DNA from 4 places in the Geobacillus sp. FSL W8-0026 genome. Region 4 is predicted to be linked to each of the others. Evidence: riboswitches for the same ligand, from Rfam matches in the RefSeq annotation. Region 4 holds a riboswitch; each other region holds the start of a gene.

What was found. A riboswitch is a leader RNA that binds a small molecule or an ion and turns the genes downstream of it on or off. The one in region 4 is predicted to bind S-adenosylmethionine.
Region 1: it holds a riboswitch for S-adenosylmethionine, as region 4 does, so the genes downstream of both, NST29_RS15215 (methionine ABC transporter ATP-binding protein) here and NST29_RS10895 (VOC family protein) in region 4, are expected to answer to the same signal.
Region 2: it holds a riboswitch for S-adenosylmethionine, as region 4 does, so the genes downstream of both, NST29_RS14175 (bifunctional homocysteine S-methyltransferase/methylenetetrahydrofolate reductase) here and NST29_RS10895 (VOC family protein) in region 4, are expected to answer to the same signal.
Region 3: it holds a riboswitch for S-adenosylmethionine, as region 4 does, so the genes downstream of both, metK (methionine adenosyltransferase) here and NST29_RS10895 (VOC family protein) in region 4, are expected to answer to the same signal.

The regions. Positions count from the first base shown of each region.
Region 1 is NZ_CP150194.1:3,028,633-3,036,554, reverse strand. It holds gene NST29_RS15250 (acyl-CoA dehydrogenase family protein) at 68-1,852, shown strand; gene NST29_RS15245 (arsenate reductase family protein) at 2,045-2,422, shown strand; gene gcvH (glycine cleavage system protein GcvH) at 2,640-3,023, shown strand; gene NST29_RS15235 (YusG family protein) at 3,097-3,333, shown strand; gene NST29_RS15230 (toprim domain-containing protein) at 3,429-3,788, shown strand; gene NST29_RS15225 (thioredoxin family protein) at 3,785-4,099, shown strand; gene NST29_RS15220 (hypothetical protein) at 4,249-4,596, shown strand; SAM riboswitch class I at 4,671-4,780, shown strand; gene NST29_RS15215 (methionine ABC transporter ATP-binding protein) at 4,957-5,985, shown strand; gene NST29_RS15210 (methionine ABC transporter permease) at 5,975-6,643, shown strand; gene NST29_RS15205 (MetQ/NlpA family ABC transporter substrate-binding protein) at 6,660-7,508, shown strand.
Region 2 is NZ_CP150194.1:2,824,593-2,832,514, forward strand. It holds gene NST29_RS14160 (hypothetical protein) at 1-1,391, opposite strand, end outside; gene NST29_RS14165 (uberolysin/carnocyclin family circular bacteriocin) at 1,456-1,668, opposite strand; gene NST29_RS14170 (hypothetical protein) at 1,706-1,882, opposite strand; SAM riboswitch class I at 2,733-2,835, shown strand; gene NST29_RS14175 (bifunctional homocysteine S-methyltransferase/methylenetetrahydrofolate reductase) at 2,907-4,757, shown strand; gene metH (methionine synthase) at 4,750-7,922, shown strand, end outside.
Region 3 is NZ_CP150194.1:761,396-769,317, forward strand. It holds gene pckA (phosphoenolpyruvate carboxykinase (ATP)) at 1-1,586, opposite strand, end outside; SAM riboswitch class I at 1,773-1,887, shown strand; gene metK (methionine adenosyltransferase) at 2,009-3,223, shown strand; gene NST29_RS03955 (gamma carbonic anhydrase family protein) at 3,419-3,949, opposite strand; gene NST29_RS03960 (tetraprenyl-beta-curcumene synthase family protein) at 4,156-5,238, shown strand; gene NST29_RS03965 (class I SAM-dependent methyltransferase) at 5,397-6,002, opposite strand; gene NST29_RS03970 (hypothetical protein) at 6,018-6,149, shown strand; gene NST29_RS03975 (YtzC family protein) at 6,379-6,642, shown strand; gene NST29_RS03980 (hypothetical protein) at 6,718-6,882, shown strand; partial or broken gene NST29_RS03985 (MFS transporter) at 7,210-7,839, shown strand.
Region 4 is NZ_CP150194.1:2,180,748-2,188,669, reverse strand. It holds gene NST29_RS10920 (ABC transporter ATP-binding protein) at 1-201, shown strand, start outside; gene NST29_RS10915 (ATP-binding cassette domain-containing protein) at 188-1,114, shown strand; gene opp4B (oligopeptide ABC transporter permease) at 1,131-2,099, shown strand; gene NST29_RS10905 (ABC transporter permease) at 2,121-3,029, shown strand; gene opp4A (oligopeptide ABC transporter substrate-binding protein) at 3,043-4,827, shown strand; SAM riboswitch class I at 4,878-4,982, shown strand; gene NST29_RS10895 (VOC family protein) at 5,409-5,792, shown strand; gene NST29_RS10890 (PaaI family thioesterase) at 6,347-6,829, shown strand; gene NST29_RS10885 (PaaI family thioesterase) at 7,220-7,636, opposite strand; gene hutG (formimidoylglutamase) at 7,780-7,922, shown strand, end outside.

The DNA.
Region 1 (7,922 bases), 850 kb from region 4:
AACGTCCATTTCCCGGGCGGCGTTGCCGCCCGGATCATCAATCATCTTTTGAGGGAGGAAATGAACGATGGCCAAAACAATCGAAGAAGCGATCAAAGGCGGCAGCTTTCTAATTGAAGACATTCCGGCGGAGCGCGTGTTTACGCCCGAAGATTTCACCGACGAACATCAAATGATCGCCAAAACGACGGAAGAGTATGTCAACAACGAGGTGCTTCCGCAGCTTGAACATCTGGAAAATCACGAGTTTGACCGCTCGGTGAAGCTGCTCCGCAAAGCGGGCGAGCTCGGCCTGTTGAGCGCGGACATTCCGGAAGAGTACGGCGGCTTGGGCTTAGATAAGGTCAGCTCGGCCATCATTGCCGAAAAAATGGCGCCGGCCGGCGGCTTTGCGATTTCGCACGGGGCGCACGTCGGGATCGGTTCGCTGCCGATCGTGTTGTTTGGCACGGAAGAACAAAAACAAAAATACTTGCCGTATTTGGCGACCGGCGAAAAAATCGCCGCTTATGCCTTGACGGAGCCGGGCTCGGGTTCGGACGCCCTCGGCGCGAAAACGACAGCGAAGCTCAATGCGGAAGGCACACATTACATTTTAAACGGCGAAAAACAATGGATCACGAACTCCGGATTCGCCGATGTGTTTGTCGTCTATGCGAAAGTCGACGGCCAACATTTTACAGCCTTCATCGTTGAGCGCGATTTCCCGGGCGTTTCAACCGGTCCGGAAGAGAAGAAAATGGGGATCAAAAGCTCATCGACGCGGACGCTCATTTTGCAAGACGTACCGGTGCCGAAAGAAAACGTGCTCGGCGAAATCGGCAAAGGCCATGTCATCGCCTTTAACATTTTGAACATCGGCCGCTACAAGCTCGGGTTGGGGGCGGTCGGCGGCGCGAAGAGGGCGTTTGAGATCACGGTCAAATACGCCAATCAGCGCCAACAATTCAAACGTCCGATTTCGCAGTTTACGCTGACGCAGGAAAAATTGGCGACGATGGCGTCGCGCCTGTATGCCGCCGAAAGCTCGGTCTACCGCACGGTCGGCTTGTTCGATGAGCGGATGGGCTTGCTTGATGCCGAAAAAGCGAAAGATGGCAAAGAAGTGGCCAAATCGATCGCCGAATACGCGATCGAATGCTCACTGAACAAGTTTTTTGCCACGGAAGTGCTCGATTACATCGTCGATGAAGGCGTGCAAATCCATGGCGGCTACGGCTTTATGCAAGAATACGAAATCGAGCGCGCCTACCGCGACTCGCGCATCAACCGCATTTTTGAAGGAACGAACGAAATCAACCGCCTGCTCGTGCCGGGCATGTACTTGAAAAAAGCGGTAAAAGGCGAGCTGCCGCTGTTCCAAAAAGCGCAGCAGCTGCAGGAAGAGCTCATGATGATGGCCGCTGAAGAGCCGGGTTCGGGCGCGCTGGAACAAGAGAAATACTTGGTGCGCCAAGCGAAAAAAGTTGCCTTGATGGTCGCCGGCTTGGCGGCGCAAAAATACGGCCAGCGCATTGAAGAAGAGCAAGAAGTGCTCGTCAACATCGCTGACATCGTTTCGAACGTTTACGCGATGGAATCGGCGCTCTTGCGCACGGAAAAAGCGATTCAAGCGAGCGGTGAGGAGAAAAACAAACAAAAAGTGCTGTACACGCAAATTTTCTGCCAAGAGGCGTTCAATGAAATTGAAGCCCATGCGAAAGAGACGCTCGTCGCTGTGGAGCAAGGTGACACGCTGCGGATGATGCTCGCCGCGCTCCGCCGGCTGACGCGCCATACGCCGATCAACGTGATCGCGAAAAAACGTGAAACGGCCGCTGCGCTCATTGAAGCGGAACGATATGTTGTGTGAGCGTTGAAGCGGCGCGGTAAGTTGTGTGATAATGAGAAGTACCAGGTCCGACCTGGTACTTCTTGTCGTTTCGAGGAAACTGCAGGCAGAAGCGGACGGTTCGCTGCCTTTGGCCGCTTGTTCTCGCTGTTGGGAACGGGCGCCGCCAAACATCGGATCATCCGAGCGAATTCAGCGGAAAGGGGGAGGACGATGACGCTCACGCTCTATTGGTATCCAAAGTGCGGAACGTGCCGGAAGGCGAAAAAATGGTTGGATGACCACGGCATTGAGGTGCAAACGGTGCATTTGGTCGACGAGCCGCTGACGAAAGAGCAGCTCGCCGACCTGCATCGGAAAAGCGGGCTGCCGCTGAAAACATTTTTTAATACAAGCGGGTTGAAATACCGCGAGCTCGGATTAAAGGACAAGCTTGACGGCGCATCGGAAGACGAGATGCTCAATTGGCTCGCTTCGGACGGAATGCTGGTGAAGCGGCCGATTTTGACGGATGGCGAGCGGGTGATCGTCGGGTTTCGCGAGTCGGCGTATGAATCGTTTTTTGGACAGGCGCCGGCCGTGAATCGGTAATGAGTTCGCCATCCGGGCACGGCGGAACGGCAACAGTGAAAGGGGCAAACGGGGGTTGTTCCGCCGGTTCGGGCGGCCGGCGTAGACAACGGTTTTCGACAGGGCGGGTGCGAAGCCCAAAAATTTTTCGCCGGCCGAACAGACAGACGGTGAGTTTTCGCGGAAAATCGGTTATGATGAAGAGGAGCACACTTTTTTGTCGCAATGGAGGGATTCGATGAACACGCCAAAGGAACTTCGCTATACGAAAGAGCATGAGTGGGTGCGCGTCGAAGGCGAACACGTGCGCATCGGCATTACGGATTACGCGCAATCCGAGTTGGGGGATATCGTCTTTGTCGAACTGCCGGAAGTGGGCGCGCAGCTGAAAGCGAACGAGCCGTTCGGCAGCGTTGAGTCGGTGAAAACCGTCTCGGAGCTGTACGCGCCGGTCAGCGGAACGGTCGTCGAAGTAAACGAGGCGCTCAACGATCATCCGGAGTATGTCAACGAATCGCCGTACGAGAAAGCGTGGATGATCGTCGTGAAACCGAGCGACACCCGTGAGATTGACCAATTATTGACAGCGGAACAATATGAAGCGATGGTGACGGAAGGATAAACATGGCCGTCATTTTCGGCTCAATTCGGGCACCCTATACATATGGAAGAAATGAAACAAGGGGGTGCGAAAGATGGCGCTGCAATCGGCGCGCATCGATGTGACCGATCGGGTAATCGGCAAATGGAACGGCCGCACGCTTGATTTGTATGCGGAAGGGGAGCTGATCGGCCATGTTCCGCTTCCGGAGACCGTTCCGTTAAAAAGCGGCTATACAGTGCAAAATGGAAAAGTTTACAAAGACGTGACCGCTACCGTTGAGCCGGGGCAAAAATATGTCGACTGCGACGGGGAAGCGGGCTGGTGTTGAAAGGCAACGGTGGATGGCCGTTGCTTTTTTTCAACCTTTGGCTCGCATCGATCATACAATAGAGCACAACATTGGTGGAGTTAGGTGGGGCGGATATGCGACAAGTGGAAAAGGTGATCATCGTCGAGGGGAGATCGGATAAACAAAAGGTGGCGGCGGTGTTGAATGAACCGGTCGTGATCGTGTGTACGAACGGGACGATCAGCGATGCCCGCTTGGAAGAGTTGGCCGACGAGTTCGAAGGCCAAGATGTATACGTGCTTGCCGACGCCGATGAGGCGGGGGAGAAGCTGCGCCGCCAGTTTCGCCGCATGTTTCCCGAAGCCGAACATATTTATATTGACCGGGCGTACCGGGAAGTGGCGGCCGCTCCGCTTTGGCATTTGGCGCAAGTGTTGCTGCGCGCCGATTTTGAGGTGCGAATGGAATGGTTGATGAAGGGGGGAAGCGGGTGAACGCGATCGATCGCAATGAGCTCAGAAAAACGATCGAGAACGAGCCGCTTTTGGCGCTGTATTTGTATACCCCGCTGTGCGGCACATGTCAATTGGCGCGGCGGATGCTCGTGATTATCGAGCAGCTATTCCCGACGTTGCCGTTTTACGAAACGGATATCAACTATATTCCTGAGCAGGCTGTGGAGTGGCAAATTTCCAGCGTTCCATGCTTGCTTCTTTTTGTTGACGGAGCGATGGCCGACAAATGGTATGCGTTCCCTTCCGTCACCGATTTGTATGAGCAACTGCAAGCCCGGCTGCCGCGTTGACTGTCCCCCTTTTTTTGACTCCGTTTGACACATTTCTTGGGAAATGACAAAAACGGCGTCCGTTCGTCAACAGGCTGTCGAGATTTTTGTAAAGGATTCTTGCCCCCACATATGGAAATAGAGAACAAAGGACATGGGGGTGATGGTCAATGGAAGTGCGTGAGTTTGTGGAACGGTTCATCGAGCGGATGCAAATGTTGCGTCATTTGTTGCCGATTTTGCCGGACGAGCAGTTATGCGTTCGGTTTGAAAGCGACGGGGAGGCCGCTTCCGTCTTGCTTGGCAAAGAGCCGGCCATCGTTGAGTGCGAGAACGATGAACGAAACACGTTGACGGTGCGCGGTTCGAAGGAAGCGCTCGCCTCCTTGCTGAGCGGTGAGCTGAAGCTGCAGCAGCTCGTCCGGCTGCAAGAAGTGCACGTATCGGGAAGCTTCCGCCATTTATTGCTGCTGGAGTCGCTCCTCCATTTGGCCAAGCCGTATCGGCATGTTGGATAAAAAATAGGTTGACACGATTCGACATCCAATGATACAATCACATTCGTAACCAAATTGAATACATTTGCGTTGTGCTCTTATCAAGAGAGGTGGAGGGATGTGCCCAATGAAGCCCGGCAACCGTCAGCGCTTGCGCTGAAATGGTGCCAATTCACACAAAGCAGCCTGCTTTGAGAGATAAGAGACGGAATGGTAGACAATACCTTTCTGTTCTCCGCGGGCAGAAAGGTTTTCTTTTTGCGCTTGCTTGGGCGCTGGGCGTGAACAGCCCGCTTCGGCTGCTTGCGCGGGCGCGCTCGGCGGCGGGGCTTGCGCCTGCTGGCGAACGGGAAGCGCACGGCAAGAAAGGAAGGTGAAACGATGATCACCCTTGAACAGGTGACGAAAGTATACCAAGCGGCCAACGGTGCGGTGACAGCCGTTGACAACGTGTCGCTTGAGATTCGCGAAGGAGAAATTTTTGGAATTATCGGCTACAGCGGGGCCGGAAAAAGTTCGCTCATTCGGCTGTTAAACGGATTGGAAAAACCGACGAGCGGTCGGGTGATCGTCGCCGGCCGCGACATGGCGCGCGTGAAAGGTCGGGAGCTTCGAAACGCCCGTCAGGAAATCGGCATGATTTTCCAGCATTTCAACTTGCTTTGGTCGCGCACCGTCAGGGAAAATATCGCTTTTCCGCTCGAGATCGCCGGTGTTCCGAGAGAGGAACGGCAAAAGCGCGTCGATGAGCTCATCCAGCTTGTCGGTCTCACCGGGCGGGAAGAGGCGTATCCGTCGCAGCTGAGCGGCGGGCAAAAGCAGCGGGTCGGCATCGCGCGGGCGCTCGCCAACAATCCGAAAGTCCTGCTTTGCGATGAGGCGACGTCCGCCCTCGATCCGCAGACGACGGACGCGATTTTGGATTTGCTCGTTGACATCAACAAGCGGCTCGGGCTGACGATCGTGCTCATCACCCATGAAATGCACGTCATTCGCAAAATTTGCGACCGCGTCGCGGTGATGGAAAGCGGCAAAATCGTCGAACAAGGCGACGTGCTGCACGTGTTCCGGAACCCGCAGCAGCCGATTACGAAACGGTTCGTCAAGCAGCTGGTCGAGCCGGAGGAAACCGAAGAAGCTGTCTCGCATCTGTTCGGCCACTACCCGAACGGGGTGATCGCGCAGTTGACGTTTGTCGGCGCCGCCGCTGGACAGCCGCTCATTACGCAAGTCGTCCGCCAATTTGCCGTTGATGTCAACATTTTACAAGGAAAAATTTCACAAACCCATCAAGGCGCCTACGGCGTGCTGTTTGTGCACATCGACGGGGCGGCGGATGAAATCGGTCGGGCGCTCGACTATATTCAAGACCAACAAGTGGCGGTGGAGGTGATTCACGATGCTCGCTAACCTCCTGCCGAACGTGCAATGGGAAACGATGTGGGCGGCAACGGTCGAGACGCTGTACATGACCGGCATGGCGGTCGCCGCCACGTTCGTCCTCGGAGTGGTGCTTGGGCTGCTGTTATTTTTAACGGCAAAGGGAAACCTATGGGAGAACCGGCTGGCCAATACGGTCATCGCGGCGTTCGTCAACATTTTCCGCTCCATTCCGTTCATTATTTTGATCATTTTGCTTATTCCGTTTACGAAATGGCTCGTCGGGACGATGCTCGGCGCCAACGCGGCGCTGCCGGCGCTCATCATCGGTGCGGCGCCGTTTTACGCCCGCATGGTTGAGATCGCCCTCCGCGAAATTGACAAAGGGGTCATTGAAGCGGCGCAGGCGATGGGCGCCTCGACGTGGACGATCATTTGGAAGGTGCTTTTGCCGGAATCGTTGCCAGCTCTTGTCTCGGGGATTACCGTCACCGCGGTGTCGCTTGTCGGCTATACGGCGATGGCTGGCGTTGTCGGCGCCGGTGGACTTGGGAATTTGGCGTATTTGGAAGGATTTCAGCGCAGCCATAACGATGTGACGTTTGTCGCGACCGTGTTGGTGCTTGTGATTGTCTTTGTCATTCAGTGGATCGGTGACATTGTCACTTCCAAAATAGATAAACGATAAAAGGAGGAAAAAATCGATGAAAAAATGGCTTGGCGTGCTGTTCGCTTCCGTCTTGGTGTTCGCCTTGGCGGCTTGCGGCGGCAACAACAACGCCGCCGATGAGGGTGGCAACGGCAAATTGGTAAAACTGAAAGTCGGCGCCTCGAACGTGCCGCATGCGGAAATTTTGGAAAAAGCGAAACCGATTTTGAAGAAAAAAGGCATTGACTTGGAGATCATTACGTTCCAAGACTATATTTTGCCGAACAAAGCGTTGGCCGACAAAGAAATTGATGCCAACTACTTCCAACACATTCCTTATTTAGAGTCGCAAATGAAAGAGCATGGCTACCAATTCGTTAACGCCGGTGGCATTCATATTGAGCCGATCGGCTTGTACTCGAAAAAATACAAAAGCATCGAAGAGCTGCCGGACGGCGCAACGATCATCATGAGCAACTCGGTCGCCGACCACGGCCGTATTTTGTCGATGCTGCAAGAAAAAGGGCTCATTAAACTGAAACCGGGCGTCGATAAAACGAAAGCGACGGTGAACGACATCGTCGAAAATCCGAAGCATTTGAAGTTTAAGGCCGATGTCGACGCTGGGCTGCTGCCGCAAATTTACAAAAACGGCGAAGGCGATGCGGTGCTGATCAATGCCAACTATGCGCTGGACGCCGGCTTGGATCCGGCGAAAGACCCGATCGCTGTGGAGTCGCCGAAAAACAATCCGTATGTGAACATTGTCGCCGTGCGCAAAGGCGATGAAAACCGGAAGGAAATCAAAACATTGGTCGAAGTGCTGCAATCGAAAGAAATTCAAGATTTCATCAAAGAAAAATACCACGGTGCCGTCATTCCAGCGGCGGAAAACAATCAATAACGGGAGCGGTTCGCTCCCGTTATTTTTCGTCAGCGGTTCTAACATGGCAACGGGCGGAGAAATGGTGAAGCCGTGCAGCGCGCGACAACGGCCGGTCAGCGGCTTGAGCCCTCCCGCTTGCGCCAAGGGCAGTGCTCATCGCCTAGAAGGCCGGTGAAAAACCGCTGACACACCAATTGGAGGCGTATTTTCATTCAGAAAAGAAAGCTGATTCTGTGAGGTTTCTCTCATTGAGAAATGGATGGAGCTTAGCGGTATTTTTGCACGAAATCACCAGCCTCCTAGATGGCGATGATTGAACCGGCTGCGGCCGGCACAAAAAACACCGGCCAACGCCGTGGCGGTCTCCTCCTTTTTCCGATATGATTCGCCGTTTAATTTGCCGTTCCTGCATGCATACTAACAGCAGAAACG
Region 2 (7,922 bases), 640 kb from region 4:
CCGCTGGCTAAAACAAGGCAGAACACTTCATAATCGGTGCGCAAAATCCGTTTCACAACAAACGGATAGGCTGGCAGCATCAGTATCGCTCCGATTACCGCCCACACCCCTCGATGCACTCCCGATAATCCGATATATTCGATAAACAGCCATCCGCATGCGATTAGGCATGGGTAACTCCCTAATCGCTCAAGCAGCGTCCATTTCGCTTCAATTAACGATCCAAGGGGAGGCGGAGAAAGAAGCCGAAAAACAAGGAGACGCTCCATTTCGCTTTCAAACTGAAAAATGTCTGGAAAGGCATCGGTCATGGCTCGCAACGTCCCTGTCATGACCAAGTATACTTCGAACAGAAACAAAAACAAAAGGATCGCTCCGTTGTGAACGGCCGCCAACAGCGGCAAATTCGCTCCAGCAACCAAGAACAATTCCCCTGGCAGAAACAGCGTCCAAGGCGGCTTGGCCAACTCCTTTGCTTTGCGCATGAACAGACAAAGATCCTTATATAAAATCGCATTGTTCGTGCCGCGAACCGCTAATACCTCAATGGCACGCAGCTGCCATGAATACAGCTTATCCATCGCCTTGCTGGAATGAGAGGCACGAAGAAAAGGAAAACAAAGCAGAGCCAACAGTACAAACCCAGCTCCAACAAGTGATAAAGCAGTGCTTGAAAAGGACCATCCTTCCCCTAAGTGGGCCATGCGTTGATAAAATTGCTGTTGCCAGTGAGCAACGTAATCATCCATATGCGCAAGATAAGAAAGCGACAACCCATACATCCGAACCGCTTGGCGGGACAATTGCAACAGCGGCATTATCGCCGCAAGCACAGCATACCCGAGCGCCAATGAGGCCATGCGAAAGAACAAAGCTGAACATACACGCGCCGCTCTAGTTGTTGAACCGCGCATCATATGCGATATGACATACAGAAGCAGCATCATCGCTTGCCCAAGCCATACCCACACCGCTCCTACCACCCCAAACTTGGCGATCAAGCCGACAGAGGGAGGGAGAAACAACGGCGATAGACGCAGCAAAGACACCGCATAGTGAAGGCCTAGCAACCGCCTCCATACGTGATCATCCCGCACACTAGACAACCGCAAATAGTCAAAATGGTAGCGGCGCTCCAACGCCTCTTTTGACTCCAGCGAAACCCCGATTAGAGGACCGACCGATAAAAAGAAAAGAATCAACATCGTCACAACAGGACGAAACATCATTGTCGATCGAAAACAGATCACTGCAACGAGCGCCGACGAAATGAGCCATTTCGTCGCTTCCAACAACAACAGTGTCGTCCGCGGGGAAAACGGTGATTTTCGCTGTAAAGGGGCGATACTGCTTCGCTGTTTTTGGAGATACCATAGCCATACGAGTCTCACGGCTCTTCCCCCTTTCATCTCATAGGAACGGCAGGGGGCCTTTCTCCCCCTGCCGGTTTCCATGTTACCATGCAATAGCCGCTTTTTGTTCCCGCTCAGCCACTATTTTTTTCACCGTTGCTACAAACGCTGACCAGCCAATTTCCAAAATGGCATCGACTCCGCCTGACAAAATCGCAGTAATTCCAAGAATCATCGAAACGAGCGTGGAGCCGGTCAGCACGATCGAAACAACAGTTGTAGCAACTGCTTGCGACACGCCGAGCGTTCTGGCAATAAGCGTGAACTACTCGTATTTCAAATCCGATCGGACTTTATTTTATTTTCCGCAATAAACGCGAATAAACGATCCCATAAACAAGAACGGCCGCAATCAATGCGATTTTTCCCCACATTGGCATCTTAGCCGCTTTTAAACCAAAGGCAAGGACAATAAACAACACAAACGGCAGGCTAATGAGAATAAAATACGGCCACGACCATCGTTTCATCTATTTCACTCCTGTCTGTGACGCCATTTCTATTAAATTCCTTGTTAACATCATCCATTTTTTATTATACACTTTGACTCTTAAAAAAAAATTAAAAAAAAAGAGAAATGAGTTGACGTTTTTCGTCTTTTTTTAACATATTTCGACATTTTTTGTGCTATCGAAACAAAAGGCTCTTCACTAAAAGTTGTATTTCATGACATGCCTTAACTTATGCATCCACGAAAGAATAGGAACAAATCATTTTTTGCCTACACCTGTTCAGAGAAGTGCACGTTATGGTGATGAACTAAGCAAAAAAGCGATTGGTAAGAAATTGGTGTCAGCGCAAGGAGATGTTCAATAGCCAAAACACAATAGAGGTCGGTGGACTTAGTGCAACATACTACTGATTTCACCTATTTCTCAATTAGAGAGACTTAGTGGAATCCACTTTCTTTTCTGAATGAAAATGCCGGCCTGACGCGAGATTTTCATGCCTGGGTGGAGGGCAAGTCGCGCTGCTCATGGAACTTTTCTGAATGAAAATGCCTCTGATTGGTGTGTGACAACGGTTTTTCACCAGCCTCAATCGGAAAACAGCGCATGGCTTCGTTGAACATCGGCCACTGGAGAATGTCTTTCCCTGCTGAACGTTCGATTGGCAAGCAAAGAGAAAACACCGATTGCCCGCATGGCGGCAGGTGTTTGTAGCGCTATTTCCGATTTTTGCAATCATACAAGAGTTCCTTCTCCCTTGATCGGGCAAATCTTTGGCAAATTTCTTGCTTCACTGTATTGAATAATTTCAAAAAATACATTAAATTATATAGTAATCACCCAAACGGGACGATACAATTGGATACGAATTTTCTTATCAAGAGAGGGGGAGGGACTGGCCCGGTGAACCCTCAGCAACCTGGCGGGCGGCCAAGGTGCTAAATCCAGACAGGCAGCAGCCTGGAAGATAAGAAGAAGCGAACGGAAAGTCTTCTTCTTAGAAGGCTTTTTTCTTTTACTTGCCAAGAAACGGGGGAAATGGAACGTGGGATTGCTTGATGAGTTGAAACAACGCGTGCTGATCGCCGATGGGGCGATGGGGACGCTTCTCTATTCGCATGGCGTTGACCGTTGTTTTGAAGAATTGAATCTATCGAAACCGGAAGACATCGTCCATATTCACGAAGCCTATATCGCGGCAGGCGCCGACGTCATCCAGACGAATACCTACGGCGCCAACTATGTGAAACTCGCCCGCTACGGCTTGCAAGATGAGGTGCCGGCCATCAACCGGGCGGCGGTGCGGCTCGCTAGGCAAGCCGCCAACGGTCGGGCGTACGTGCTCGGGACCATTGGCGGGCTGCGCACGTTAAACAAAAGCGCCGTGCCGCTTGATGAAGTGAAGCGGACGTTCCGCGAGCAGCTGTTTGTCTTGCTGGCGGAGGGAGTGGACGGCGTGCTGCTCGAGACGTATTACGATTTAGAAGAGTTGGAGACGGTGCTCGCCATCGCCCGCAAAGAGACGGACTTGCCGGTCATCGCCCATGTGTCGCTCCATGAAGTGGGCGTCTTGCAAGACGGCACGCCGCTCGCTGACGCCCTCGCCCGCTTAGAAGCGCTTGGCGCCGATGTCGTCGGGCTCAACTGCCGGCTCGGGCCGTACTATATGCTTCAATCGCTCGAGGAAGTGCCGCTGCCAACGCGCGCCTTTTTATCGGCGTACCCGAACGCGAGCCTCCCCGACTATCGCGATGGCCGGCTCGTCTATGAGACGAATGCCGAATACTTCGAGGAAACGGCGAAAGCGTTTCGCGACCAAGGGGTGCGGCTGCTCGGCGGATGCTGCGGCACGACGCCGAACCATATTGAAGCGATGGCGCGGGCGCTGCAAGACCGGACGCCGGTAACGGAAAAAACGGTCAAACGACGCGCCGTGCCGGTGTCGGTCCAATCCGACATTCCATCATCAGCGACGCCGCTTCCCGAACTTGTCCGCGCCCGCCGCTCGGTGATCGTCGAGCTCGATCCCCCGAAAAAATTGGGCATTGACAAATTTCTCGCCGGGGCGAAAGCGCTCCATGACGCCGGCATTGACGCGCTGACGCTGGCCGACAACTCGCTCGCCACGCCGCGCATCAGCAACGCCGCCGTCGCGGCCATCATCAAAGAGCGGCTCGGCGTCCGCCCGCTCGTGCATATTACGTGCCGCGACCGCAACTTGATCGGCCTGCAGTCACACTTGATGGGCCTGCATACGCTCGGCATCACCGACGTGCTCGCCATTACCGGCGACCCGTCAAAAATCGGCGACTTTCCGGGAGCGACATCGGTGTACGATTTATCGTCGTTTGATTTAATCCGCTTGATCCGCCAGTTTAATGAGGGATTGTCGTATTCGGGCAAACCGCTCGGACAAAAAACGAACTTCTCGATCGGCGCGGCGTTCAATCCGAATGTCCGCCATTTGGATAAGGCCGTTGAGCGGATGGAGAAAAAAATTCAGTGCGGCGCCCATTATTTCTTGACTCAACCGGTTTACTCGGAAGAGAAAATCATGGCCGTGCACGAAGCGACGAAACATTTGAATGCGCCGATTTACATCGGCATTATGCCGCTTGTGAGCGCGCGCAACGCCGAGTTTTTGCATCATGAGGTGCCGGGCATTACGCTGTCCGACGATATTCGCGCCCGCATGGCCGCCTGCGGCGACGACCCGGTGCGGGCGGCGCGCGAAGGAATCGCCATCGCCAAAGCGCTCATTGATGCGGCGTTCGACTTGTTTCACGGCATTTATTTCATTACGCCGTTTTTGCGCTACGACATGACGGTGGAGCTCGTCCGCTACATTCACGAAAAAGAAGCGGCCGCGAAAGAAAGGAAGGTTGTGCATGGCTGACCTCATCTTCGAACAACAGCTGCAGCGAAAAATTCTTGTCATCGACGGCGCCATGGGCACCATGATCCAAAGCGCCAACTTATCAGCCGCCGACTTTGGCGGCGAGGCGTATGAAGGGTGCAACGAATACTTGACCATCACCGCCCCGCACGTCATCCGCCGCATTCATGAAGCGTACTTGGAAGCCGGCGCGGACATCATTGAAACGAACACGTTCGGGGCGACGCGCATCGTCCTTGATGAATACGGACTTGGCCATTTGGCGCTCGAGCTGAACATCGAAGCAGCGAAGCTCGCCAAACAAGCGGCCGAGGCGTTCGCGACGCCCGACTGGCCGCGCTTTGTCGCCGGTTCGATGGGGCCGACGACGAAAACTTTGTCGGTCACGGGCGGAGCGACGTTTGACGAACTCGTTGCCGCCTATGAAGAACAGGCGCGCGGACTGCTTTTGGGCGGCGTCGACCTTCTCCTTTTGGAAACGTGCCAAGATGCCTTGAATGTCAAAGCGGGATTCATCGGCATTTCCAAAGCGTTTGAAGCGGTCGGCCGCCGCGTGCCGCTCATGATTTCCGGCACGATCGAGCCGATGGGTACAACGCTTGCCGGGCAGGCGATCGATTCGTTTTTCATCTCGATCCGCCACATGAAGCCGATCGCCGTCGGCTTAAACTGCGCGACCGGCCCGGAGTTTATGACCGATCATTTGCGCACGCTCGCCTCGCTTGCCGACACGGCGGTCAGCTGCTACCCGAACGCCGGCCTGCCGGACGAAGAAGGGCATTACCATGAAACACCGGAGATGCTCGCGGAAAAAATCCGCCGCTTTGCCGAAAAAGGATGGATCAACATCGTCGGCGGGTGCTGCGGCACGACGCCGGACCATATCCGGGCCATCGCCGAAGCGGTGCGCCACATTCCGCCGCGGCCGATCCCGTCCTCGTTTGACACGCACGCCGTCTCCGGCATTGAAGCGCTCATCTACGATGAAACGATGCGCCCGCTTTTTGTCGGTGAGCGGACGAACGTCATCGGCTCGCGCAAATTTAAGCGCCTCATCGCCGAAGGCAAATACGAAGAAGCGGCGGAAATCGCCCGCGCCCAAGTGAAAAACGGCGCCCATGTCATCGACATTTGCCTCGCCGATCCGGACCGTGATGAGCTTTCCGACATGGAACAGTTCGTCCGCGAAGTCGTCAAAAAAGTAAAAGTGCCGCTCGTCATTGACTCGACCGACGAGCGTGTCATCGAGCGCGCCCTCACGTATTCACAAGGAAAGGCGATCATTAACTCGATCAACCTCGAAGACGGCGAAGAGCGCTTTGCCAACGTCGTGCCGCTGCTGCACCGCTACGGCGCCGCCGTTGTGGTCGGGACGATCGATGAACAAGGGATGGCGGTCACCGCCGAACGGAAGCTCGAGATCGCCTTGCGTTCGTATGACTTGCTCGTGAACCGCTACGGCGTGCCTGAGCGCGACATCATTTTCGATCCGCTCGTCTTCCCGGTCGGCACCGGCGATGAGCAATACATCGGCGCGGCGAAAGAAACGATCGAAGGAATCCGCCTCATTAAAGAGCGGCTTCCTCATTGTTTAACGATGCTCGGCATCAGCAACGTCTCGTTCGGCTTGCCGCCGGCCGGGCGCGAAGTGCTGAACTCGGTCTTTTTGTACCATTGCACGCAAGCCGGGCTCGATTACGCCATCGTCAACACCGAGAAGCTCGAGCGGTTCGCTTCGATTCCGGAAGAAGAAGTGCGGATGGCCGAGGCGCTTCTTTTTGCCACCAGCGACGAAACGTTAAACGCCTTTATTGAATTTTACCGAAGCAAAATCACCGCCGCCAAGCCGGTGCAGACGAACTTGAGCTTGGAAGAGCGGCTCGCCCGCTACGTCATTGAAGGATCAAAAGACGGGCTCATTCCCGATTTGGAACAGGCGCTGGAAACGTACTCCGATCCGCTCGCGATCATCAACGGCCCGCTCATGGCCGGCATGGACGAAGTCGGACGGCTGTTTAACAACAACCAGCTCATCGTCGCTGAAGTATTGCAAAGCGCAGAAGTAATGAAAGCGGCCGTCGCCTTTTTAGAACCATATATGGAAAAGAAAGAAGGAAGCACGAAAGGAAAAGTAATCCTGGCGACGGTGAAGGGCGATGTGCATGACATCGGCAAAAACTTGGTCGACATTATTTTAAGCAACAACGGCTATGAAGTGATCGACCTTGGCATCAAAGTCGCCCCCCAGCAGCTCATCGAAGCGGTGCGCGAGCATAAACCGGACATCATCGGCCTGTCGGGCCTGCTCGTCAAATCGGCGCAACAGATGGTCGTCACCGCGCAAGACTTGCGGCAAGCCGGTGTTTCGACCCCGATTTTAGTCGGCGGCGCCGCCTTGACGCGCAAGTTTACGGAAAACAAAATCGCGCCCGAATACGACGGCATCGTCTTGTACGCGAAGGACGCCATGGATGGGCTCGCCCTTGCCAACCAAATCCAGCAAGGCGAGATCGACTATCAAAAAAAAGAAACCGTTGGACACGAACCGGCGCGAACGGCGGCTGTCGCCGCGGCCGCCAAATCCAACGTTTCGACCGACGTCCCGGTCTACGTGCCGGCCGATCTCGACCGCCACGTGCTAAGGAATGTGCCGCTTGACCACGTGTTGCCGTACGTCAACTGGCAAATGGTGCTCGGCCATCATCTCGGCTTGAAAGGAAAAGTGAAGCGGCTGTTGGAAGAAAAAGACGAAAAAGCGCTCGCCTTAAAAGCGGTCGTCGATGAGCTGATCGCCGCCGCCAAAACACACGACTGGATTCAGCCGGCCGGCGTCTACCGCTTTTTCCCGGCGCAAAGCGACGGCAACCGCGTGTACATTTACGACCCGATCGACCGGCAAACCGTGCTTGAGACGTTTGACTTCCCGCGCCAGCCGCGGGCGCCGCACCTTTGCCTCGCCGATTACTTGAAATCGAAAGAGAGCGGGGAAATGGACTATGTCGGCTTTTTCGCCGTCACCGCTGGGCACGGCATCCGCGAACTCGCCCAACAGTGGAAAGACGAAGGCGAATTTTTGAAAAGCCACGCCATTCAGGCGTTGGCGCTCGAGATCGCCGAAGGGTTCGCCGAACGCATCCATCAAATTATGCGCGACCGCTGGGGCTT
Region 3 (7,922 bases), 1.4 Mb from region 4:
TATACGAGCGGTCCGCCGAGCTTTTCGATCGTCGGGTCGATATGGGCGAACTTTCGGAAGTTGGCGCGGAATTTTTCCGCCAGTTCTTTCGCTTTTTGTTCGTACGCTTGTTTGTCAGCCCATGTGTTTTGCGGGCGCAAGACGTCGTCGGGCACGCCGGGGACGTGCGCCGGGATGGCGAGGCCGAAGATCGGGTCGTGCACGGTTTCGACGTTGTCAAGCTCTCCTTCGACGGCGGCTTGCACCATCGCGCGGGTGTAGGCGAGCTTCATGCGGCTGCCGACGCCGTACGGCCCTCCTGTCCAGCCGGTGTTGACCAAAAAGACGCGGACGTTGTGCTCAGCGATTTTTTGCCCGAGCATTTCCGCGTATTCAACGGCCGGGCGCGGCAAAAACGGCGCGCCAAAGCACGTCGAGAACGTCGCTTCCGGTTCGGTGACGCCGCGTTCTGTGCCGGCGAGTTTGCTTGTGTAGCCGCTTAAGAAATGGTACATCGCCTGTTCGCGCGTCAGTTTGCTGATCGGCGGTAGAACGCCGAACGCATCGGCCGTCAGGAACACGATCGTGGACGGATGGCCGGCGACGCTCGGGTCGACGATGTTTTTGATCGCTTGAAGCGGGTAGGCGGCGCGCGTGTTTTCTGTCAGCGTGCCGTCATCGTAATCCGGCACCCGTGTCGCGTCGTTGAGAACGACGTTTTCGAGCACGGCGCCAAAGCCGATGGCGTCAAAAATTTGCGGCTCTTTCTCGCGCGATAAGTTGATGCATTTCGCATAGCAGCCGCCTTCGATATTGAAAATGCCGCGGCTCGACCAGCCATGTTCGTCATCGCCGATCAAGCGGCGGTTCGGATCGGTGGAGAGCGTCGTTTTCCCGGTTCCCGACAAGCCGAAGAAGAGGGCGACGTCGCCTTCCTGGCCGACGTTGGCCGAGCAGTGCATCGGCAGGATGCCTTGTTCCGGCAGCAAATAGTTCATCACCGAGAAGATCGATTTTTTCATTTCGCCGGCGTACTCCGTCCCGCCGATTAGGACGACGCGGCGTTCAAAGGAAATGATGATGAACGCTTCCGAGCGCGTGCCGTCCACAGCCGGGTCCGCCTTAAAATTCGGCGCGCAAATGACGGTAAATTGCGGTTCATGCGCGGCGAGCTCTGCGGCGCTCGGCCGGATGAACAGCTGATGGACGAACAAGTTGTGCCAGGCGAATTCATTGACGACTTGAATCGGCAGCCGAGATTTCGGATCGGCGCCGGCAAAGCCTTTAAAGACGAACAGTTCCTCTTGTTTTAACAAATAATCGAGCACTTTGTCGTACAGTTTTTCAAACGTTTCCGGCGCCATCGGCTGGTTGACCGTTCCCCAGTCGACCGTTTGTTTCGTTGACGGCTCTTCGACGATGTATTTGTCTTTCGGCGACCGCCCCGTGTACTTGCCGGTCGTGACGGCGACGGCGCCGGTATGCGTCAGCCGGCCTTCCTTTCGCTGCAGCACTTTTTCAACGAGTTCCGCGACGGACAGTTGGTGGTGGACGTACGGTTTTTGCAGCAAGAGATCGAGTTTATTCGTCATATTGGCAATCCCCATGTTCAAAACCTGCCTTCTTTATTGGAATCACTTTTGAAAATAGTATAACACATTTTTATTAATAGTCCATACTAATTGTGAAGGTTTTTCGGACTTATTTTTCCTCATTTTTTGAACAATAAAAAAATGTTTTGTATGGTTGACTTCCGTTCGTTTGTTGCGATATGATAAGTCATTGAACGGATACTCTTATCCCGAGCCGGCGGAGGGACAGGCCCGATGAAGCCCAGCAACCGTCACAACTGTACATGTGTGAAATGGTGCTAACCTGTGGCAAGGCGCAGTCCTTGAACGATAAGAGTGAAAGGAAGCAATCCGATTGCAATGACCTTTCCTCACCGTGACAGGAAAGGTTTTTTTATATTGCCAAGGGAAACGAGTTCCGTATCGCCACATTACGTCAAGAGGAGGAAATGAGCCGAATGTCAGCCAAACGCCGCTTGTTTACTTCAGAGTCTGTAACCGAAGGACACCCGGACAAAATTTGCGACCAAATTTCCGATGCGATTTTGGATGCCATTTTGGAAAAAGACCCGAACGCCCGCGTTGCTTGTGAAACAAGCGTCACGACCGGGCTGGTGCTCGTGAGTGGGGAAATTACGACATCGACGTACGTCGATATTCCGCGCATCGTCCGCGATACGGTTCGCGAAATCGGCTATACGCGCGCGAAATACGGATTTGACGCCGACACGTGCGCCGTGCTCACGTCGATTGACGAACAGTCGCCGGACATCGCGATGGGAGTGGATCGGGCGCTTGAGGCGCGCGAAGGTCAGATGACGGATGAGGAAATTGAAGCGATCGGCGCCGGCGACCAAGGGCTTATGTTTGGGTTTGCCTGCAATGAAACGGAAGAGCTGATGCCGCTGCCGATTTCGCTCGCCCACCGTTTGGCGCGCCGCTTGGCGGAAGTGCGCAAAACGGACGTGTTGCCGTATTTGCGTCCCGATGGCAAAACGCAGGTGACGATCGAATACGATGAAAACGGCAAACCGGTGCGCGTCGACACGATCGTCGTTTCTGCGCAACATCATCCGGACATTACTCAAGACCAAATGGAACGTGACATTAAAGAACATGTCATCAAGCCGGTGGTTCCGACGGAGCTGTTGGATGAGAACACGAACTACTTCATTAACCCGACCGGCCGATTCGTCATCGGCGGTCCGCAAGGGGATGCCGGGCTGACGGGACGGAAAATCATCGTTGACACGTACGGTGGCTACGCCCGTCATGGCGGCGGCGCGTTCTCGGGCAAAGACCCGACGAAAGTCGACCGCTCGGCGGCGTATGCGGCCCGCTATGTGGCGAAAAACATCGTTGCGGCCGGGCTCGCCGATAAGTGCGAAGTGCAGCTCGCCTACGCGATCGGCGTCGCCCGTCCGGTCTCGATTTCGATCGATACGTTCGGCACCGGCAAGGTGTCTGAAGACATTTTAATTGAAGTCGTGCGCAACAACTTCGACCTTCGTCCGGCCGGCATCATTAAAATGCTTGACTTGCGCCGTCCGATTTACAAACAAACGGCCGCTTACGGCCATTTCGGGCGCACGGACATCGACTTGCCGTGGGAGCGCACCGACAAAGCTGCCTTGTTGAAAGAGCAAGCGCTGGCGTTGGCGAGCAAGCAATAAAGACACAAGAGGGTGGCCTGCAGGCGATAGCCGGCCGCCCTCTTGTTCGTTTTCATGGTTCGCTTGCTTCGAAAAAGAAGTGTGGTCTCGCCAAGAAGGCGCGGCTGGCCTTGATGGCCCATCCGGACTTTGTTCTTCTGGCGGTTCGTGTGCGTCCCGTCGCGCGGCTTGGCGACCGAGCAAGAAGTCGGCTCGTTACGGCCGGTTGGTCCGCTGCTGCTGGAGCGCCTTGTAATATTGTCCTTTTTCGACATATTCGCGGCGAATGCGTTCCATTTCGCGGAAATCGTCCTCGGTTAGCTCGCGCACCACTTTCGCTGGCCGTCCGAGGGCGAGCACGTTCGGCGGGATGGTTTTGCCGGGGGGCACCAAGCTGCCGGCACCGATAAACGCGCTTTCGCCGATTTCGGCGCCATCGAGGATGATCGATCCCATGCCGATCAAGGCGTTTTTGCGAACAATGGCGCTGTGCAAAATGACTTGATGGCCGACGGTCACGCCGTCTTCAATGATGAGCGGATTGTTTGGACTTTGATGCAAAATTGAGTTATCTTGGATATTGACCCGGTTGCCGATGATCGTCGGCGCCACGTCGCCGCGGATGACGGTGTGAAACCAGACGCTCGTCTCCTCGCCGATCGTGACATCGCCGGTGATCGTCACATAGTCGGCGATGAAGGCGGATGGAGCAATGATTGGCGTTTTGCCTTTGTACGGATAAATCATCGTCGTTCGTTCCTTTCTATGGCAATCTTGTTCATCAAGTATTGTACAACGGTATCCCGCTGTTTTGCACGCGCTTGTCGATGTGAATGATGTAGTTTATGCGTCCCCGCTCGCCGATGAACGCGCACTGCGGCGGTTTGTGAAGGCGGTGGGGCTGGCAATACTAATAGACAAAGCATTTGTTTTTGCGCCCGAGGTGAGCCCGATTGAAGATCCCGACCCATCCGATTGCATTGCTGAAAATGGTGTACCGTGACGTGTTTCCGCTTGTCCACCGCGAACTGGCCGGCTGGCGGCGCCGAGCCGAGCAAATCCCCGATCCGGAACTGCGGCGGCAAGCGCTCGCCAGCATCGCGGCGAAAACGTTTCATTGCGAAGGCGGAGCGATTTTGGCGCTTTTAGCCGGGGAACAAATCGAGCCGTGCGTCCGTTTTATCGTCGCCTATCAGACCATCAGCGACTATTTGGATAATTTGTGCGATCGCAGCACTTCGCTCGATCCGGTCGATTTTCGCGCCTTGCATGAATCGATGCCGGACGCCTTGACGCTTGGGGCCGAGCCGTCGAACTATTACCGCCATCGCCGCGAACAGGAAGACGGCGGCTACTTGCCGGCGCTCGTGCGCACGTGCCAAGAAGTGCTCGGAACGGTTCGCCACTATGAAACGATCGCTCCGTTTTTGCATGAATTGGCCGGGTATTATTGCGACTTGCAAGTGCATAAACATGTCGACGCCCGTGAGCGCGTGCCGCGGCTTGTGCAATGGTTTGCCCAGCATAAAGATTCGTTGCCGCCGATGGAGTGGTACGAATTTTCCGCCTGCTCTGGCTCGACGCTCGGCATTTTCTGCCTTGTCGCCTATGCGTTTGGCGAATCGTTGCCACCGGAGATGGCACGGCGCGTGCGCGACGGCTATTTTCCGTACATTCAAGGGTTGCACATCTTGCTTGATTATTTGATCGACCAAGAAGAGGACCGCGAAGGCGGCGATTTGAATTTTTGTTTTTACTACCCGAATGAAACGGTGATGCTCGAGCGGCTTTGCCATTTCATCGAAGAAGCCGATCGCCAGGTGAGCGGGCTGCCGCACGGTGAATTTCACCGCCTCATTCACCGCGGGCTGCTTGGGCTTTATTTATCGGATGACAAGGTGAAAAAGCAGCGCGGTTTGCGCCGGCTGGCGCGCCGGCTTGTCCGTGCCGGCGGGGCGGCGTCGCAGTTTTTTTACTGGAACGGCAAGGCTTATCGCTTTTGGCAAGGTACACAAAAACGGCTGTCCTTTTCATAAGGGCGGCCGTTTTTGTGTCGAGGTGCCGGTTTGGACAAGGGAACTTTGTTGGTCTGAGCCCGTCTCCCCCGTTTTTTCGCTTTGGAGGCTCACGCTTCGTTTCCGCTCGCTGCGCCGGTGGGATGAAAGAGAACGAGAAGAGGGCAGAGCAGCGCGGTTTAGCGCTCGCCGGCCGGTTGCCCGTTTTCCTCTTCCCGCTTTTCCAGCGCCAGCAAAAACGGCGGATCGTTTTGCCGATTGATGAATTCGTATTTCAAGGCGTGGACGCGCCGTTGATCAAGAGAGCGGACGTAATCAAGAAGCGCGTCCCGTTCGCACTTTCCTTCGGGATGACCATGGTAGACGACCAGGACGATCACGCCGCCCGGCCTCATGACGGAAAGCAGCTGGCTGACCGCAGCGATCGTCGATTCCGGTTGGGTGACGATCTGTTTGTCGCCGCCGGGCAAATAGCCGAGGTTGAACACGGCGCCGGCGATCCGCCCGTGCACATCAACGGGAAGCGCGACAAGCAGCTCGCTATGGCTTCGCTCTAACAGTGTTACCCGCTCGCGCAGCCCGTGTTCGGCGAGGCGGGCGGCCGCCGCGGCGATGGCTTCGCGTTGGATGTCAAAGCCAAAAACATGGCCGCTGCCGCCGACGCGTTGCGCGAGATAGACGGTATCATGGCCGTTGCCGACCGTTGCGTCAATGGCGATGTCGCCCTCTTGAATCGCTTGGTTGAGCAAAAAACGGGCAAACGGCAAAATGTTCATCAATGCCATCGGTTGGTCCTCCTTGTGATCGATGGATCGTTGACGCTCGGGCGGATGGCAGACGGCTGTCCGTCCGGCTCGGCCGTCCGCTGTCTCGAAGCGGCGAACCGCTTAGCGCGGATCAAGCGAGATGAAGGCCCGATGTCGGCATTGTAGCAAAAACTGCGGGGAAAAGCGACTGCCGATGCTCGAATCCCGTCGCCGTCCTTCGCCGGTGGCTATTGAGAGAACCTCAACGACCGCGGGGCGTGTCAGCACGACTAGGGCGGCCGATTGCCGGTCACACCATCGCGGTGATCGGTCGCCTGCCAATCATTGGCGTGATACGACGGCCGCAGGCGGCGCATAGTAAACATGAGGGAAGATGATGAAAAGGGGTGAACGCATGGCGACACGACAATCGGTGGAAGAGTTTTTGCAGCGCTGTGAAGATGTCATTCGCTTTGCGAAAGAACAATATACCGAAGCGCAAAAGCAAGAGCATTACAACCTCACAGAATATACAAACGCCCAGCAAATGCTCGAGCAAACGGTGCTCGATTTGGCGCACCTCGCCCGCAGCTGCAACGCCCAGCAGCGCGAACAGCTGCACCGGATGCGGCTCCAGCTTGAGCAGCTGCAAAACGAAATGATTTTGCTTGACCGCTGAGACGAGCGGCAAATGGACGACCCGCCAAGAGAAAACCGAAAACGACGGGGAAACAGCAACGAGGAGGGACACGATATGAAGCGACGCCTCAAGCAAACCAATCCGGAACAAAAAACGCGCAACGGCCGAAACAATAACGATCTCGAGCTCGGTCAAGAGTTCGACCCGGTCAAATTGGCCAAAAAGCAGTACGAACAAACGGGCGGACAGCCAATCCGTTCCAAGCAGCGCAACGGGTGAGTCATTCCGGACCGCGGGCGGCCATCAAGCCGCCTTTTTTCGTAAAAATGTCGTGCAGCAAGCGGTGGTGTTCATCCCAAAGCGGAGGCATGGCCTAGTGGTTTTCTGTGAAAATGCCGAGCTGGTGCGGATTTTTCTCCCCGGGTGGAGGGTAGATCGCGCTGCCCATGGAATTTTTGGCTGAACGGCGGCGGGGATGTTGGCGCAAGGCGGCCCTGTCGTTTGCTCGCTGATGCCTTTGCGCTTTTTTTGGATTGCTTTTTTTCCGGTTTTCTCCTACAATTATTTCGGGAGTCAAAAGAAAACGGATGAAAAGGATGATGATTGATGCCCCGCGCGCTTTGGTGGCTGCTCGTTGGCATGACGCTCAACGTGACAGGCGGGTCTTTTTTATGGCCGCTCAATACGATTTATTTGCACGAACAGCTTGACCAGCCGCTGGCGGTGGCGGGAGCGGTGCTGATGCTCAACTCCGGGGGGAGCGTCATCGGCAGCCTCATCGGCGGCGTTTTGTTTGACCGGATTGGCGGGTTTCGCGCTCTCTTGATCGGCGCTTGTGTGACGATGGCGGCTTCGGCCGGCTTGAGCGTCTGGCACGGTTGGCCGCATTACGCGGTGTTTTTGGCGCTTATCGGCATCGGCAGCGGCATCGTGTTTCCCCTGGCCTCGGCGTATGCCGGCGCGCTTTGGCCTGAAGGGGGACGGCGGGCGTTCAATGCCTTGTATGTGGCGCAAAACGTCGGCGTTGCCATCGGTTCGGCGCTCGGCGGGCTCGTCGCTTCGTATTCGCTCTCGTTCGTGTTTTTAGCCAATTCGCTGCTTTATGCGGCGTTTTTGCTGATTGTCACCATCGGATTGCTTGTCGGGTTCGCCCTGTTGGCAGCGGCAGCCGCGTTGTTGTACGACCGCTGGCTGCCGAAGTCGGCGCGGGAGACTGAAGAAAAAACGGCGGCAACCGTATAGAAGGCTGATGAAAAACAGCGATTTCCTTTGCTCGATGATGCAAGGTTTTTCTAGTTGAGAAACGATGCCAGGAAGCG
Region 4 (7,922 bases):
ATCGTTCCGCCGCTGCATAAGCTGCCGCGGCATGGATGTCGTTTCCAACCGCGCATCGGCTGGATCGGAGCCGACAAGCATGAGGAGGAGCCGAAATTGCGCGAAGTGGAACCGGGCCATTGGGTGCGCTGCACATGTTATGAACATTTTTATTTTCCTGATGATCAAACGGTAGGTGGAATCGGTTATGGCGCTTCTTAACATTCAGCATTTGAAGGTGTATTATCCCGTGCGCGGCGGGTTTTTTCGCCGGGTGGTCGACCACGTGCGCGCGGTCGACGATGTCAGTTTTTCGCTGAACAAAGGGGAAACGTACGGGCTCGTCGGCGAGTCCGGCTGCGGCAAGACGACGACAGGGCGCACGATCATCGGTTTGATCCGCGCCACGGCCGGAGAAGTGCTGTTTGAAGGGACGGATTTGACAAAACTTCGCCGCCGCGAGTTTCATCCGTATCGGAAAGACATCCAGATGATTTTCCAAGATCCGTATTCTTCGCTCAATCCGCGCAAACGTGTGCTCGATATTGTCGCCGAGCCGCTCCGCAATTTTGAACGTCTGTCTCCGCATGAGGAGCGGCAGAAGGTGCAATACGTCTTAGAGCGGGTCGGCTTGAGCGCGGAGTCGATTTACAAATATCCGCATGAATTTTCCGGCGGACAGCGCCAACGCATCGGCATTGCGCGGGCGCTCACGCTCAATCCGAAGCTCATCATCGCCGATGAGCCGGTGTCGGCGCTTGATGTGTCGGTGCAGGCGCAAGTGTTGAATTTCATGAAAGAAATCCAGCAGGAGTACGGGCTGACGTATTTGTTCATCAGCCATGATTTAGGGATCATCCGGCATATGTGTGACCGCATCGGCATTATGTACCGCGGCCGGCTCGTGGAGGAAGGGACGAGCGAGGAAATTTTCACGAATCCGCAGCATATTTATACGAAACGGCTGCTCTCTGCCATTCCGAACGCCGACCCGCGCGAACGCGGGCGGCAGGAGGCGCTTCGCCGCGAAGTGGAAAAAGAATATGAACAGTCGTATTCCCGCTATTTTGATGAAAACGGCCGAGCTCACCCGCTCAAGCCGATTTCGCCGACGCACTCGGTGGCCATTCCATAAAGAGGAGGACGGGAAGATGCTGAAATTTATTTTACGGCGAATCCTCATTATGATTCCGCAATTGTTTTTGCTGAGCGTCCTCATTTTCTTGTTGGCGAAGGCGATGCCAGGGGATGCGCTGACGGGGCAGCTGGCGGCCAATCCAAAAATGGATCCAAAAACACTGGCGGAAATGAAGGAAAAACTTGGCTTGAATGATCCGGTACATATTCAATACATCCGTTGGGTGAAAAACATGCTGCATGGTGATCTCGGCCTTTCCTATACCCACCAGCAGCCGGTCACCGATTTGCTGGCCGGACGGATCGGGAATACGGTGTTGCTGTCGGCGGCGATTTTAATTTTAACTTACTTGATTGCCATTCCGCTCGGCATCGTGTCGGGGCGATGGACTGATACATGGGCTGATAAGCTGATCATTGGTTACAGCTATCTCGGGTTTGCCACGCCGCTGTTCATTTTTGCTTTGATCATGCTGTTTATTTTTGGCTTTCACCTTGGCTGGTTTCCAACCGGCGGCAGCGTGGACGTTCAGGTCGAGGAAGGGACGCTCGCTTACTATTTAAGCAAATTGAACCATCTTATGCTTCCAGCATTGTCGGGAGCGCTGATTAACACAGTCATTACGATTCAATATTTGCGCAGCGAAATCGTCGATACGAAAGTGAAAGATTTCGTAAAAACGGCGCGGGCGAAAGGAGTGCCGGAGCGGCACATCTATTGGCGCCATATTTTGCGCAATTCGTTTTTGCCGATCGCGGCGTTTTTAGGGTATGAAATCACCGGACTTATCGGCGGTTCCGTGTTTTTGGAGTCGATCTACAGCTATCCGGGGCTTGGCCAGCTGTTTTTGCAGTCGATTATGCAGCGGGATTACAGCGTCGTGACGGCGCTCGTCATGATTTCCGGCCTGGCGACGCTGGTGGGCACGCTGTTGTCGGACATCATTTTGAGTGCGGTCGACCCGCGCATCCGGATTGAGTAGGGAAGGAGGAAGGCAGCTGACATGAAAGCGGAAATCAGCGGCCCAACGCCGGCCGGAGCGAACATCGAGAAAAGCCCTTCCGCCTTTTCGATCATGTGGCGGGAGGTGGTTCGGGATCGGCTCGCGCTTGGTTCGCTCATCATTTTAGGAATCCTTTTGGCGATCGTCTATGGCGTGTCACTCTTTTTGGATCAAGAGGAAATCGTGAAAGTGGATTTTCTTTCCATCTATTCTCCGCCGTCAGCGGAACACTGGCTTGGCACAGACTACGGAGGGCGCGACGTGTTTGGCCAGCTCATCATCGGCGCCCGCAATTCGTTTACGATCGGACTGGCCATTACGCTCATCACTGGGGCGATCGGCCTCATTGTCGGATTGGTGGCCGGCTATTTCGGCGGCTGGATTGACAATGTCATTATGCGCATCATCGATTTCATTCTCGTTCTGCCGTTTTTGATGCTCGTTATTGTTTTTGTCGCCATTGTGCCTAAATATAATGTATTGACGTTCATTTTGATCATGAGCGCGTTTTTGTGGACGGGCAAAGCCCGGCTGATCCGCGCCAAAACGCTGGCCGAGCGCGAGCTGGATTATGTCAGCGCGTCAAAAACGCTCGGCACGCCAGATTGGAAAATCATTATTTTTCAAATTTTGCCCAACCTCAGCTCGATCATTATCGTCAATTTGACGTTAAATTTGGCGGGCAACATCGGCATCGAGTCCGGGCTCACGTATCTTGGCTTCGGGCTGCCGGAGAGCACGCCGAGCTTAGGGACGTTGGTCAGCTATGCGACCAACCCGGATGTTTTGCAAAACAAATGGTGGGTTTGGTTGCCTGCGTCATTGCTTATTTTAGTGATGATGCTGTGCATAAATTTCATCGGCCAAGCGCTGAAACGTGCGGCTGATGCAAGACAACGACTAGGATAAGGGGGAAGAAAATGTGAAGAGAAAATGGCTGGCGGCTCTCGCCGCGCTCTTGCTCGTGCTCGCCGGGTGCACGGGCAAATCCGACACAACGAGCGGAAAGGGCAACAATAACGAAAAACCGGCGGCTCAGAAGGAAGACATCAGCAAATTCCCGATGACGGTGAAAAACGACGGGAAAATCATCGACGGCGGCGTGTTGAAATACGGCCTTGTGTCCGATACGCCGTTTGAAGGGACGCTCAATCGAGCATTTTACCAAGGAGAACCCGATGCAGAAGTCATGCAGTTTTTTGACGAAAGTCTCTTCCGAATCAATAGCGACTATGAAATTACGAATGACGGTGCTGCAACGTATGAGCTATCTAAAGATAAAAAGACGATGACGATCCGCATCAAAGACAACGTCAACTGGCATGACGGCCAGCCGGTGACCGCCGAAGACTTGGAGTACGCCTATTTGGTCATTGGCAGTAAAGATTACACCGGCGTCCGCTATGGCGATGCGCTCATCCAAGGCATCGTTGGAATGGAAGAGTATCATAGCGGCAAAGCGAATAAAATTTCTGGCATTAAAGTCATCGACAAAAAGACGTTGACGATTACATGGAAACAGGCCAATCCGTCGGTGTTGACCGGCATTTGGGCCTATCCGCTGCCGAAGCATTACTTGAAAGACATTCCGATCAAAGACTTGGCGAAATCGGATAAAATTCGGAAAAACCCGATCGGCTTCGGACCGTTCAAAGTGAAGAAAATCGTTCCGGGCGAGTCGGTCGAGTTTGTTCGCAATGATGACTATTGGGATGGCAAACCAAAATTGAAGGGTGTCATTTTAAAAGTCGTCAGCCCGAAAGTCATTTTGCAAGCGATGAAAAAAGGGGAAATCGATGTTGCAGAATTCCCAACTGACCAATATGTGAATGCTAAAGGAACAAAAAATATTCAGTTTATCGGCAGAATAGATTTGGCGTACAACTATATCGGCTTTAAACTCGGCCACTGGGATGCGAAAAAGCAAGAAAACGTCATGGACAATCCGAAATTCCAAAACAAAAAACTGCGCCAAGCGATGGCGTACGCCATCAACACCCAAGAGGTGGCCGACCGCCTGTATCATGGCTTACGCTTCCCGGCGAACACGCTCATTCCGCCGTCGTTCCCGGGCTACCATGACAATTCGATCAAAGGGTATACGTACAATCCGGAAAAAGCGAAACAATTGCTGGATGAAGCGGGATATAAAGATGTGGATGGCGATGGCCTCCGCGAAGATCCGAACGGCAAAAAATTCAAGATCAACTTCTTGGCGATGAGCGGCGGGGACATCGCTGAACCGTTGGCCAAGTTTTATATGCAATGCTGGAAAGATGTGGGTCTCGATGTTCAGCTTGTGGACGGACGCTTGGCGGAGTTCAACTCTTTCTATGATATGGTCAAAAAAGATGATCCGAAAGTGGACGTTTACGCAGCCGCGTGGGCGACGGGCACGGACGTCGATCCATACGGATTGTATGGACGGAACGTCATGTTCAACTACTCGCGCTGGGTCAATGAGAAAAACGATGAACTGTTGGAAAAAGGCCATTCGGAGCAGGCGTTTGACAAAGAATATCGCCGGAAAATTTACAGTGAATGGCAACAGCTGATGAACGAAGAAGTTCCGGTCATTCCGACGCTGTATCGCTTCTCCATCCTTGCGGTTAACAACCGCGTCGCCAACTTTACGGTCGATCCGGGCTCGAAACTGACGTGGAAAGATGTCGGCGTCACGTCCGAGCAACCGGAAGTCGAACAATGACGATTGTTGCCTTTGATGATGTATGATAAGATAGAAGATAAATTGCATACGTCTTATCAAGAGTGGGCGAGAGAACGGGCTTGATGACCCCACAGCAACCTGCCGCAGGCAAGGTGCTAACACCCGCAAAGCGGTTTCGCTTTGGATGATAAGAACGGCTCATGGCCCCTTTCGCATCATTCCGAGGCGAAGGGGGTTTTTGATGATGGGAGGTGAGGGGGCGTGGCGGAACGACTGTCGCTCCGCGCTTGCATGGCGGCGCATGTGGTGGCGGCGACGTTTCCCGTTCACGTCATGCGCTGCGTGCGGACGGAGCTCATCCGGTTCGATCGCTAGGCGGTCGTGCATATCGACTGCGGGGACGGCTATGTCCACCTGTATGGGAAACCCAAGGAACGATGGTTTCCCTCGTGCTGACGAACGATGAGGCGGAGGGATGGAAAGCGGAGGGGGCGTACGCCCTTGATCGCTATCTATGGCAGGGGCTAGGAAAAAATACGTTTTCCACCGTCAATGACCCCGTATTTGCGGGCTGTGTTTTCCATTGAATCGTAGAACGTGAGAGAAAGGAAGAACAGCGGATGGCAGTCAAAAAATTTGAACACGTCGGCATCCAAGTGAAAGATATTGAAACATCGAAAGTATTTTATCAAAACGTCGTCGGCCTCGAGCTGCTCAGCGAGATGATTCATACGAACGGGACGATGAAACTGGCGTTTTTGGGGCTTGACGGCCAAGTCATCGTTGAGCTCATCGAAGGATACAATCCGGATTTGCCGACGGAAGGAAAAGTGCATCACGTCGCATTTACGGTCGAAGGCATTGAACAGGAGAAAGAGCGGCTCGTGTCGCTTGGCGTTCCGCTCGTTTGGGAGGACATTACCGCGCTTCCGAACGGGGCGAAATATTTGTTTTTCCTCGGCCCGGACGGGGAATGGATCGAATTTTACGAACCGGAACGATAAGAAGAATGAAAACAGGCAGCCCGCGATTTTGCATCGATCGGGCTTTGGGCGTCAGAGCGTGGCTGGCGCCTCTTTCTATTTTTTTGCCTTGACCGCACATCGACCGGTGGCATAGAAGGCCGGTGAAAAACCGCTGTCACACACCAATGGGCGGCCTTTTTAATCAGAAAAGTTTCATGGGCAGTGTGATCTGCCCTCCACCGAGGCGTGAAAATCTCGCGTCAGTTCGGCATTTTCACGGAAAGTTCCATGGGCAACGGTTTGCCCTCCACCCAAGGATGAAAATCCGCGTCAGTTCGGCATTTTTATAGAAAATGGGTGGCCATCCGTATTTTTCCCGAAATCACCATCCTTATAGGTCCTGTCAGCTTCGTTTTGTACGGATGGCAGTCCGTGTGTGGGCTGACATGTGGGAATGATTCCTGATGGAGCCACTTCGTTGTTCATGACGGTCATTGTAGCATGGACAGCAACTTTAGGGCAAAAAGTGCGCTTTAGGGTCGAGACTTTTTCAATTGGATGATATACTAAGAATAAAGAGGGGAGGAGATGTCATGGAAGAAACGATCGTTCACGCCATTCAAGACGACTATCCGGAGGAATTCGCTTGGTGCTATGGCTGCGGCCGTTTGAATGAGACGGGCCACCATTTCCGCACCGGATGGCAAGGGGACAAGACGGTGACCGTATACACGCCGCGCCCCGAACATACTGCCATCCCTGGGTTTGTATACGGTGGATTGATCGCCTCGCTCATCGACTGCCACGGTACTGGTTCAGCAGCGCTGGCGCTGCACCGGAAAAACGGCCATGAGCCGGGTAGCGGGGAGACGCCGCCGCGCTTTGTCACCGCTTCGCTGCACGTCGATTTTCTCAAACCGACGCCGCACGGGGTGCCGCTTGTGGCCATCGGCACGGTGACGGAAATTCACCCGAAAAAATGGCAAGTTGACACCGAAGTGTTTGCGAACGGTGAATTATGCGCCCGCGGGCAAGTCGTCGCCGTCGTGATGCCGAAAACGTTTGTCCGCTCTTAACAAGCAACGGAAAGCGCCGAAAAGCCGCTGTTTTTTGACAGCGCTTTCTTCGGCGCTTTGTCACTGGGGGCGGTTAGGAACTGAGCGCCCCCTGCAGTTCGGCTCGCGCTGGCGGGCAAAGCCCATCATCATTCCCCCTGCCCGTTGTGAAGAGCCAAGGCGTCCGGAGTCGTTGTCCGAAATGCCGCTTTCTTTCCAGTAGGTTTTGAGGGGCGGTGATTTAAGGAAACAGGCCGCTTACCGGCCTCGCTTCTTAAATAGAAAAGCCTTGTCGCGTCAGAATCGTCTTTCACACGCTCCCCCCATTGTCCGAAAGAAACAACCGCTTTTCACCAGCCTGTTTGGCCTTCTTTCGGAATCCTGCCCATGACCCGCTCGCACGAATGACCTTCATCGTTTTTCCATGATGATCACGGATGACGTGGCGCTCGCCACCTCTTTGCCGCTTTGCCGCACGGTGGCGGTCACATAAACGACCGTTCGCCCGGGTTTTTCCACTAGCGCCTCGATTTCCGCTTCCCCCGCTTCCAGCGGACGATGAAACGTCGTGTGCAAATTGATCGAAGCGTGCATTTGGTTATCGCGAAGCAAGGTCGTCACCGCATACGCCATCACAATATCCGCAGCTGCGCCGACAAACCCGCCCATAATGACGCCGTTGCCGTTGAGCAGCGATTCGCTTACCTTCCATACTCCTTTCGCATAGCCGTCCCGGGCTTCTGTCAAGCGAACGCCGAGCGTTGTATCGCACGGCGGCGGCGCGCTTTGGCCGGCGATGACGTCATGTAAGTTGACGGTTGATTTCATGCTGTGTCCCCCTTTCTGTTGTCGATCTGTATTCTTTTATTCGCGGGAAAGAGGCGATTTCCTCTTTCTGCCCCTGCAAGAAGGAGAACGGCAAAGCGGCAGCGAAAGAAACAGGTAGCTGATCGTCGAAAGGAGATGGTTCGATGTATCAACAACCCGAGCAAAGTCGCTGGACGGGGAGGGTGGACAGTGTGAGCGATGAACGGGCGTTTCGCCTCCATCAGCGCATCCGCCTGTTGGATTTATCGCAGCCGTTGGCGCCGATGGAACGAGCAGCGGCTCTCAT